DNA from 3 places in the Paenibacillus sp. GCM10027630 genome. Region 1 is predicted to be linked to each of the others. Evidence: riboswitches for the same ligand, from Rfam matches in the RefSeq annotation. Region 1 holds a riboswitch; each other region holds the start of a gene.
The links. Region 1 has a riboswitch for ZMP and ZTP ahead of ACFQ0C_RS32795 (bifunctional 5,10-methylenetetrahydrofolate dehydrogenase/5,10-methenyltetrahydrofolate cyclohydrolase). Riboswitches for the same ligand answer to the same signal wherever they lie in the genome.

Region 1 (3,271 bases):
CAAAGCTACCCTTTGCTTCTCACCACCGGAAAGATCGGCTGCTTGTTTATTCCAATCCATGCTGCCAAGTCCTACCTTGCCCATCAGTTCTACTGCCAGTTGATTATCAAACGGCTGGTTATGGATAAAGCTTGCTGCTCGCAAATTATCCTCCACACTACCCGATAGCATAACCGATAGCTGAGCCACATAGCTCACCTTCATTCTCCAAGCATGAGGACGCCATATGCTGGAAAGTCGCCCACGATAGCTTACAGTCCCCGCATCTGCTGTATCCAGCCTGCCCAGGATACGCAGCAGCGTGCTTTTCCCTTGCCCGGAGACTCCTAGCACTGCGATTATTGAAGGCTCCTCAATCCTCGCAGTAATCCCTTGAAACAAGGTTTTCGGTTTTTCTTGGAAAATGGATTTCTGTAAGCAATCCAGCTCTAGAATCGCGATCTCGCTCACGGATTCCCCTCCTATAAAAAAGATCCCTATAAATCATCGAGTTCAATTATACCTCACTTTTTAAAGTTTGGCTTATGAAACAACCTCTCTCGCGATTTAAGGCTGCTCCTCATGCTTTTCAGTATACATCTATACTGTAGGAATATGAGTCCTCTCGGCTGCATCAACGGTATGCTTAAGCAGCATTGCGATAGTTACGGGTCCTACACCTGCCGGTACCGGTGTAATCGCACTTGCATTTCGCAAGCATGCATCATAATCCACATCACCGATATTCCCTTTATTGTAACCGGCATCCATGACTACAGCTCCAGGCTTAATCCAGTCGCCTTGCACAAATTTGGGTCTGCCTACTGCTGCAACAACGATATCCGCTGACTTTACGATCTGATCCAGATGCTGCGTTTTGGAATGGCATACCGTTACCGTTGCATTCCGGTTCAACAGCATTAGGGATACAGGTTTACCGAGAATTGGACTTCTCCCGATAACTACAGCATGCTTGCCTTCGATAGAAATGTTATATGCATCTAATATCGCTACAATAGCTGCCGGTGTGCAGGATGGAAAGGCCCCAATTCCAAAAGCCGTCTGAGCGAAACCCAACGTAGTAACTCCATCTACGTCTTTATCGATGCTTATTGTATCGAAGGCTGCTCTTTCGTCAATAGGGGATGGAACCGGATGCTGCAATAAAATGCCATGGACAAGAGGATCATTATTGAGCTGTTGAATAACCTCCAGCAGTTGTGCCGTAGTGGTATCCTTGGCAAGCTGAATCCGCTTCGATACAATCCCAATCCTCTTGCATGCGTTTCCTTTCATTCTCACATAGGTTTCAGAAGCAGGATCATCCCCTACAATAACTGTCGCCAAGCAGGGGGTAACTCCTTTGTCTGCCAGCCGTTCAATCCTTTTAGTCAATTGTGCCTTGATGGTATCCGCTACTTGAGCTCCGTCTAATATAATGCTTTTTGTTGTCATGTTTTCCCAACCCTTCGTCTCGATTAAGAACAGAAAAAGGCAAGGGATATATGCTCCCTTACCTTTGCCCAGGCGTACGGCTCTGTACCCTATGTGCTCCCTCATGGTTCCCCATGCTCCGCCAGTCACACACAGCTTTCTTCGTTAAAAACAATTGTAACCTAATCTGGAAAAATAGCAACCCTCAAAAAATTTCAGCGACTTTTTGAACTCTCACTATTATGCATTCGCTACCTTGCCGAGAAGATAAACCAACAGCTGTTGATTATGTGAAGATATCCGGCTCAAATAGCTTTGCAGAAACCGTTCACGAATTTGCATTCCGCGCTCGCATTCCGCTCTTCCCTTCTCCGAGACCTGCACCCATACGATACGGCGATCCTTCTCATCTCGCTCCCGTGTAACCAGATTCGCCTTTTCCATCCGATCCAATAGTGTAGTAATCGCAGCAGGGGTTGTTGCTAGAAATTCGATAAAATCTGAAGGCTTCATTCGATCCCGGTTCAAAAGCAATTCTAAGACCGTTAACTGCCCTTCAGTTAAGGACGGCGCGAGCTCCGCATCCATATGGGTATGAAGATCCTTGGACAGCTTCCACCATAGCTTAGCAAATTCTTGGGTTACCACAGATTATCACTCCTGTTTTCAACTCCAAAATTTTTCCTCGTTTGTTATTTTTATTATATCACTACCTTTCTTACGTTTAAAGGTTAATATCATAAATACTTTAAGACATTAATCGATAAATAACAGGAACATTAGACTCGTTTCAACATATAATGCAGCATAGGTATTTGACTAGAGGCGGGGCTTGTCAATTCGTGTAAGGAGTGATTGGGAGATGGAAGATTGGAAACAGCTTATCGGGGAACAGGCATTACAATCAGGCATAATAAACGACCCACAATGGCTCGACCGATTGGACGAATCGATGCCGGTATGGGCCGTATTGAAATTATTTTTGGAATTTATTGAAAAACATGAAGCTCATTACAATAGCTACGATTAATTCAACTCTAATCGCTCTTCAACAAATCGGAAATCAGGTCTGGTTTATTAACGGTAACAACCTGTCTACCTGTTGATTTGCGCTGTTCTATCGGCGTTTTCTCTGAAGAAAATGAGATACGTTCACCACTTTGTAGGAATGCGGTAATCAGCAGCTCCTCTTTGACGATGAAGGCTTTCACAAGCTGATTGCCGTTAGGCTTCACGCGCTTGCCATCTCTGAATTCAAAGGTGACAATTCCCTTGCCTCCACGACCCTGAACAGGGTAATCAAGAACAAGCGAACGTTTCGCGTAGCCGAGGTCGGAAACAACAAGCAGTTCGCCTTCCTCCCCTTTGATCCATTCGGCGCTGATGACTTCATCATCATCCTTCAATTGAATACCACGAACACCGGCAGCCGCCCGTCCCATCGGGTTCACTTCCGTTTCCGCAAAGCGAATGGCCATACCTTGCTTGGATACGAGCATGATATCTTGATCGTTGCTGCTTAGACGTACTTCAAATATTGCATCGTTATCCCCGACCTTGCAACCTACAATGCCAATCGATCGGTTGGTGAAATATTCCTTGAGCTCGGTCCGCTTTACCTGTCCGCGTTTGGTAACAAATACGACCGACCGGCCAGGTTCTTCGAAATCCTTCACCGGGATCACATTGACGATCCGGTCATCTTTGGAAATAGGAATAACATTCACAATGGCTGTGCCGTTTTCCTTCCATTTGTACTCCTGAACCTGATGAACCGGCAGCAGATAAAACTGTCCCTTTTGCGTAAAAATGAGCAGATTCTCCAGAGTATTTACTTCCAGAAGGTAGCGTACATAAT
Region 2 (3,271 bases), on a different contig from region 1:
CCGGGCTGCCTGCCGCGTCAAGCAGCCGCATTCCGAGCGCTTGCAGCATGCCAGCGCCGCCATCGTTGGTGGCGCTGCCGCCCAGCGCCAATATGAATTCGCGGCAGCCGGCGTCCAGCGCCTGCTTGATCAACTCGCCCGTGCCGTAGGTGGTCGCGATGAGCGGGTTGCGCTGCTCGGGGGTGATGAGATAGAGGCCGGATGCACTGGCCATCTCTATTACCGCCACGCGCTGCTCCTGCCCTATCAGGCCGTAGGCTGCTTCAACGGGCAAACCGATCGGGCCGGTTACGACGGCCTCTACTTTCCTGCCGCCTGCGGCATGGATGAGGCTGTCCATCGTGCCCTCTCCGCCATCGGCAACTGGCACTTTCACGGTATCTGCCTGCGGGAGATACCGCTTAATGCCCTGCTCAATAGCCGCTGCGGCATCGGCTGCACTAATGCTGCCTTTAAAAGAATCGGGAGCGATAATAATTTTCAATCGGAACGCCGCCTTCCTCTATTTTTTATCAGCAGCCCAGCTGAAATTCGCTGTAACTGCGCTTTCCATATACCGCTATTATATAGGAGGACAAATCAGAATGAATTGGTTATAATAAACAAAAATAAAGTGATGCCGATACATATTTTTATATTTAATAAACAATGAAAGATAGAGGTGATAAGAACGCTTACCAAAGATATAGCCGAGAGCATTGTGCGGGAGACGATGCATCGTTTGCACCGCAATATCAATATGATGGACATCGAGGGGAAAATAATTGCTTCCGGTGACAGCAAGCGACTGGGGGAGCGGCACGAAGGCGCGCTGGAAGCGATTCGTACGGGCAAACCTCTTGTTATTGATGAAGCGAACCGGGGACATTGGAAAGGAAGTCTGTGCGGGATTAATGTCCCCATCGTGTTTCGGGAGCAGATTGTTGGAGCTATCGGCATTACAGGACAGCCTGAGGAAGTTTCCGAATTCGGTGAAATCGTTAAGATGACAACGGAGCTGATGCTCAATCAGAGAATTTTGACGTCCCAGCAAGAATGGCGGAACCGCGCAAAAGAGGCCATATTGCAAGAGCTGGTTAAGATGGATTCGGATTTTGATAGAGTCGATGGTCATTTGCAGATGTTGGACCTTCGATTAAAGCCTTCTTATTATGCCTGTATTCTGGAAACGTATCAGGACATGGCTTATAACGAACAGCTTGTTAGAAAAATAGAGGAAATTGCCGGCGAGGGGCAGGCTTTGGCAAGCGTAGGCGGCGTTCACCAAATCATCCTTCTCCTGTACGGGATTACCGAGAAGAAAGCGGCGGATAAAAGGGAGCGGCTGAAGGAGATGCTGAATTCTTCGGGAATCTCATTTCGCATAGGGTATTCTCTGCCGACGAGGGATCGCACTGAAATTCCTGCTGCTTTTCGGGAAGCTGAATTTGCGTTGCAATTTGGGGAGGGCAAGAACGAGATGATGTCTTACGCTGGTTTCGAGCCTCGCGCAATTGTTATGCAGTCGGATGCGGGCAGTAAACACAGATTTGTGGAAAGGCTACTTGGAGAGCTGCCGGAGCCTCTCATTGAGACACTTGATGTATTTTTTAATTGCAGCATGAGCATCCAGGAAGCCGCGCAGTCACTTTATGTACACAGGAATACGATGATCTACCGGCTTAAGCGGATTAAGGAGCTTACGGGCTGTGACCCGCAAGTGTTCAAGGATGCAGCGGCGCTGCAGATGGCTATATGGATTGACTGGGAACGTAAGCATAAACAGAAGCAAAAAACGAATCGAGCTGAATGAATTTACAGATGCAGTGGGGCTCTGATTTGTTATTAATAATGTTTTTAATAAGGCAGCATAAAATAATATTGAAAAAACTGGGAAATTCATATAAAATCTTTCTAACAACTAAACGGTGGGTTACTGGCGTAAACGTGGATAACCACGAGGGAGCACACCGATAATCGGCCGTACGCCTGGGCAAAGTATTTGATCAATGATCAAGTGCTTTTTTTTGTTCTAGAGGTAGTTCAAATTTTTGAGCGCGCACTTTTATAAAAAACGAGAGGTCAGGTGTTCGTAATGAAAATGGCGTTTGTACTATTTGATCGGATGACAACATTGGATTTTAGTGGTTTTTTCGAAGCAATTACGTGGTTGAAGATGCTGAATGCAATGGATGATGTGTCGTGGCATCTCTGTTCTACAACCGAAGAAGTTAAGGACGATCGTGGCATGACAATAAAAATAAATCATGTGCAACCCGATCTATCTGCTTATGACTTGTTGTTTATCCCGGGAGGAATGGCCACGAGACAATTACAATTTGATAAGGATTTCGTAGCTTGGCTGCAAACAGCTCAGAATGTAAAATATAAAATTTCCGTTTGTACGGGAGCGCTGCTTTTGGGTGCGGCTGGGTTTCTAAAAGGAAAAAGAGCTACAACGAATCCATCAGCCTATGAGCTATTAGTACCGTATTGTTCTGAGGTGGTAAAGCAAAGAGTGGTGAGGGATGGAAATATTTTTACCGGTGGGGGAGTATCGGCGTCAATTGACTTAGGGCTGTATGTAATTGAATCTTTAACGAATACTGAAATAGCTAAGAAGGTACAGCAAAATATGGATTACCCTTATTATGAGACAGGCAGGTTGAATAACCTTGATAATCAGAAGGCTAACTAGTACTAGTATCGCAAGCGAAGACGGCCCCGTTAAGAGCACAAAAGACTACCGCCTTCATGGCGGTAGTCTAAGACATCAGAATTTCAATATCATATTGCTGAGCGATCTGTATTGGTAGCTTTGATGTATCAACTCAGGCTTCCGGTGTTTGTCTCCGGCACCCATGGCCAGGAATAGAGGCAGGAAATGCTCTTGATCCGGGGTAGCATCTTGGGCATGGGGAGCAAGTCGTTCATAGTCGAAGAGCGAGGCTGTATCCCAGCTTTGTATGTGCTGAATCATCCAATCATCGAATTCTTTGGCCCAGTCGTCAACGCGGTCCGGCTCGCGCAAATCCAGTTTACGGAAGTTGTGAACCGTGGCTCCACTTCCAATAATGACGATATTACGCTGTTCAGCGAGCACTGCTAATGCTTGGCCGATGCCGTACTGTTGAGCGGGCGGCAAATATGGATTCACTGATAATGTGATTACCGGAATGTCTGCTTCAGGGAACAAATGCTTCAGTATAACCCAAGCCCCATGATCCAAGCCTCGTGTAGTATCGTACTGTGAAGCAATTCCAGCGGATTCAAGCAGTGCGTGAACTTCCTC
Region 3 (3,271 bases), on a different contig from region 1:
GAAGCGTTTTGTGTGTAGTTGTTGTTACAAAATGTGCGTATGGAACCGGGTTCGGGTGCAAGCCTGCTGCAACAAGACCGGCAATATGGGCCATATCAACAAACAACAAGGCGCCTACATCATTAGCGATGGAAGCCAAAGCTTCAAAATCGATAGTACGAGGGTATGCGCTCGCGCCTGCCACGATCATACGAGGCTTATGCTTGAATGCCAATTTGCGAACTTCATTATAATCGATATGAGCATCGCTTTCTCTAACGCCATATGCAACAAAGTTATACAAGATACCGGATGCATTCACTGGGCTTCCGTGGGTTAAGTGACCGCCATGCGCAAGGTTCATACCTAGAACCGTATCGCCAGGCTGCAAAGCTGCCAGATATACCGCCATGTTCGCTTGCGCGCCTGAATGGGGCTGTACGTTCGCGTGCTCAGCACCGAACAATTCTTTGGCACGGTCACGAGCAATATCTTCAACGATATCAACATGCTCACAACCGCCATAGTAACGCTTGCCTGGGTAGCCTTCGGCATATTTATTAGTTAACACCGTACCCATTGCTTGTAACACAGCTTCACTCACGAAGTTTTCGGAAGCGATTAATTCAATTTTGTCCCGTTGACGACCAATCTCCAAATTCATAGCCTCAACGATTTTAGGATCTTGCTTACGTAATTGTTCCACAATAAATTCCTCCTTAGGATGTAAACTTGATTATATTTGAATTGTATAAGTACGTTACTCGGATCCAGATACTCAACTGTAAGAGTCAACTGCAAGTATCGATATTCGTAGCACTACCCGAATGGGCCTTCGAATCTTCAGCAACCGCTGTGTAGACAGCTCGAGCCCCACCGATTAGTTTCGGTCTTGTATAAGCCATCTGTACAGCAGCATGGCCAATCATACGGATGGAAGGACGTACCGGAACGGCTACAGGCTTCAGATGCATACCTATCAGAGTCCCACCGATATCCACTCCTGCATGCGCCTGTATCGATTCCACCACGCAAGCCTGTTGAAGGTTTTTATAGGCATAGGATGCCATTGATCCCCCTGCCCGTGGTACCGGAACAACAGATACCTGCTCCAAGCGGTACTCTCGCATTGCTTCCCGCTCCACAACCAATGCCCGATTCAGATGCTCACAGCATTGAAAAGCGGGGTAAAACCCAAACTCGGCTCGCACGGCCTCGACAGCGGCGAACAGGTGCGAAGCCACCTCTTCCGTGCCGGAGGTGCCAATATGCTGACCCAACACCTCACTTGTGCTTGTCCCAATAACAACAAGCTGCCCCGCTTCAAGCTTTCCGACGTGAGCTAGCTCACGCAGTACTTGCTCGGCCAAAGGTCGGATTTGGCTCAAATCCAATCCAATTGCCTGATCCATAGTGCTGGCTGATTGATCTGTCTGGCTCATTGACTCCACCTCTTTCATCGGGCTGCCCGATTACGGATGAATCGCGTATTTATCTTCCAACGCTTTTACCTTGCCAATGCGGTTACGGTGACGCTCTCCATTAGAGAACTCCGTTTCCAGCCATATTTTCACGATTTCCTGTGCAACGCCGGGTCCAACCACACGTTCCCCCATGGCCAACACATTCGTATCGTTATGCTCTCTGGTCGCTTTTGCGGAGAATAAATCATGTACCAACGCACAGCGGATACCCGGAACTTTATTGGCAGCAATCGTCATCCCGATGCCGGTTCCGCAAATAAGAAATCCTTTGTCTGCTGCACCGGATACAACCTGATCGCATACAGCGATCGCATAGTCCGGATAATCAACGGAATCTGTACAATTACAGCCAAGATCCGACACTTGATGACCCAATGACTCAATAAATCCAATCAACTCATCTTTTAAACGAACTCCTGCGTGATCTGCTCCAATTGCAATTTTCAAAGCGATTCGCCTCCTGATTGTTGTTGATTTCATTATAACCGAAATCTGTCGGAAAAACGAAAAAAGAGCATACTGCGTGCTATGTACAGCACAACAATGCTCTTTGCCCAGGCGACCGGCCGTATGTCCCGATGCTCCACTGTGGTTAATCCCACTCGTCGCCAGTTACATCGGGTCCCTCTATATAAGCTATATCATAGCGGAAATAACTTTCTCTGTAAAGCCCAAAAATATTCGTGAAACGACCGGTAAATACGCCGAAACTCATCCCGTCACGTTGTTACATACTAACCCCCACGGAGCCTGCAACTAACCTTTCGCAGCCCGGAAAGATCGATGAAATCATGAAATAATGCACATCGCCGTTCACCTTAAACAAGAAGTTAGCTTAACTTACGAATCAGCTTGACCAAACAGCCCTCTATCTCTTCGGCACACTGCCGATACAGCATCACCGAGCCGCCAAAAGGGTCCGCAATATCATAATCGGGAAGCCCACGCTCCAACAGCTGTAACCTTGCACGCTCTTCCTCAGTCACTGGCTGAGACAATGCCCGCTTCACTTCAAGCTCTGCAACCAGACTCTCCAGCTCGACCAGCCGGTCTGCCGCTTCCGAGTCATCTACGAATTCTTTTAACGTGTAAATTTTATCGACGAACTGAGGAAACCGCTGAATAGCATGCTGCTTATGACCGGATGTCATTGTAAGCACCACATCGGCCCAATCGAGCAGCGCTCCCTTTAAGGAGGAAGAGGTCAACGATTCGTTAAAGCCTTTTTCCTTCAAAATGGCTGCCGCATTCCCGGATACGGGTGACCCATCATAGGCCGCCACTCCCGCCGAACGGACCTCTATATGCTGCAAACCGTGTTCTTCCAACATTCGGCGCAGTATTCCTTCCGCCATCGGACTACGGCAGGTGTTGCCGGTACAAACGAACAAAATTCGATTCATCGGAAATCCCTGCCTTCTTCATCAAGATGGGCTGCAATGAGCCTCACCCTTATTGTACCTCAAATGAATTGTTTTATGGAATCCTCAGCAATTTTTATGTGAGATCTTCTTAGACTGCTTGTTCAAGAGTGATGCAGATTGAGGCGGCAGTTCGTAGTCAAAATGCAATTTTGAACGGCCCCTATAGCAGAAAGTTGATTCCAAATGCCAGCAGGATCACACCACCCAGAGCCTCGCCATATTCACCTACCCAATGTCCTACCTTGCGGCCCAACATCAATCCGAATATCGACATTAACCCGCCAACCGCACCAAACAATATTACGGTCAAAATCATATCCCCTGCAAACATGCCGAGAGATACTCCTACGGAAAACGAGTCAACGCTAACGCTGAGAGCAAATA

Region 2: it holds a riboswitch for ZMP and ZTP, as region 1 does, so the genes downstream of both, ACFQ0C_RS34890 (DJ-1/PfpI family protein) here and ACFQ0C_RS32795 (bifunctional 5,10-methylenetetrahydrofolate dehydrogenase/5,10-methenyltetrahydrofolate cyclohydrolase) in region 1, are expected to answer to the same signal.
Region 3: it holds a riboswitch for ZMP and ZTP, as region 1 does, so the genes downstream of both, rpiB (ribose 5-phosphate isomerase B) here and ACFQ0C_RS32795 (bifunctional 5,10-methylenetetrahydrofolate dehydrogenase/5,10-methenyltetrahydrofolate cyclohydrolase) in region 1, are expected to answer to the same signal.

Annotation. Positions count from the first base shown of each region.
Region 1 covers NZ_JBHTGY010000085.1:19,658-22,928, forward strand. The annotation lists gene ACFQ0C_RS32790 (ABC transporter ATP-binding protein) at 1-450, opposite strand, end outside; gene ACFQ0C_RS32795 (bifunctional 5,10-methylenetetrahydrofolate dehydrogenase/5,10-methenyltetrahydrofolate cyclohydrolase) at 580-1,434, opposite strand; ZMP/ZTP riboswitch at 1,494-1,573, opposite strand; gene ACFQ0C_RS32800 (MarR family winged helix-turn-helix transcriptional regulator) at 1,654-2,061, opposite strand; gene ACFQ0C_RS32805 (hypothetical protein) at 2,276-2,443, shown strand; gene gyrA (DNA gyrase subunit A) at 2,451-3,271, opposite strand, start outside.
Region 2 covers NZ_JBHTGY010000094.1:2,370-5,640, forward strand. The annotation lists gene ACFQ0C_RS34880 (glycerate kinase family protein) at 1-484, opposite strand, end outside; gene ACFQ0C_RS34885 (CdaR family transcriptional regulator) at 662-1,792, shown strand; ZMP/ZTP riboswitch at 1,902-1,981, shown strand; gene ACFQ0C_RS34890 (DJ-1/PfpI family protein) at 2,075-2,677, shown strand; gene ACFQ0C_RS34895 (DODA-type extradiol aromatic ring-opening family dioxygenase) at 2,753-3,271, opposite strand, start outside.
Region 3 covers NZ_JBHTGY010000057.1:84,603-87,873, reverse strand. The annotation lists gene glyA (serine hydroxymethyltransferase) at 1-685, opposite strand, end outside; gene ACFQ0C_RS28165 (TIGR01440 family protein) at 771-1,421, opposite strand; gene rpiB (ribose 5-phosphate isomerase B) at 1,452-1,910, opposite strand; ZMP/ZTP riboswitch at 2,009-2,089, opposite strand; gene ACFQ0C_RS28155 (low molecular weight protein arginine phosphatase) at 2,294-2,866, opposite strand; gene ACFQ0C_RS28150 (manganese efflux pump MntP) at 3,048-3,271, opposite strand, start outside.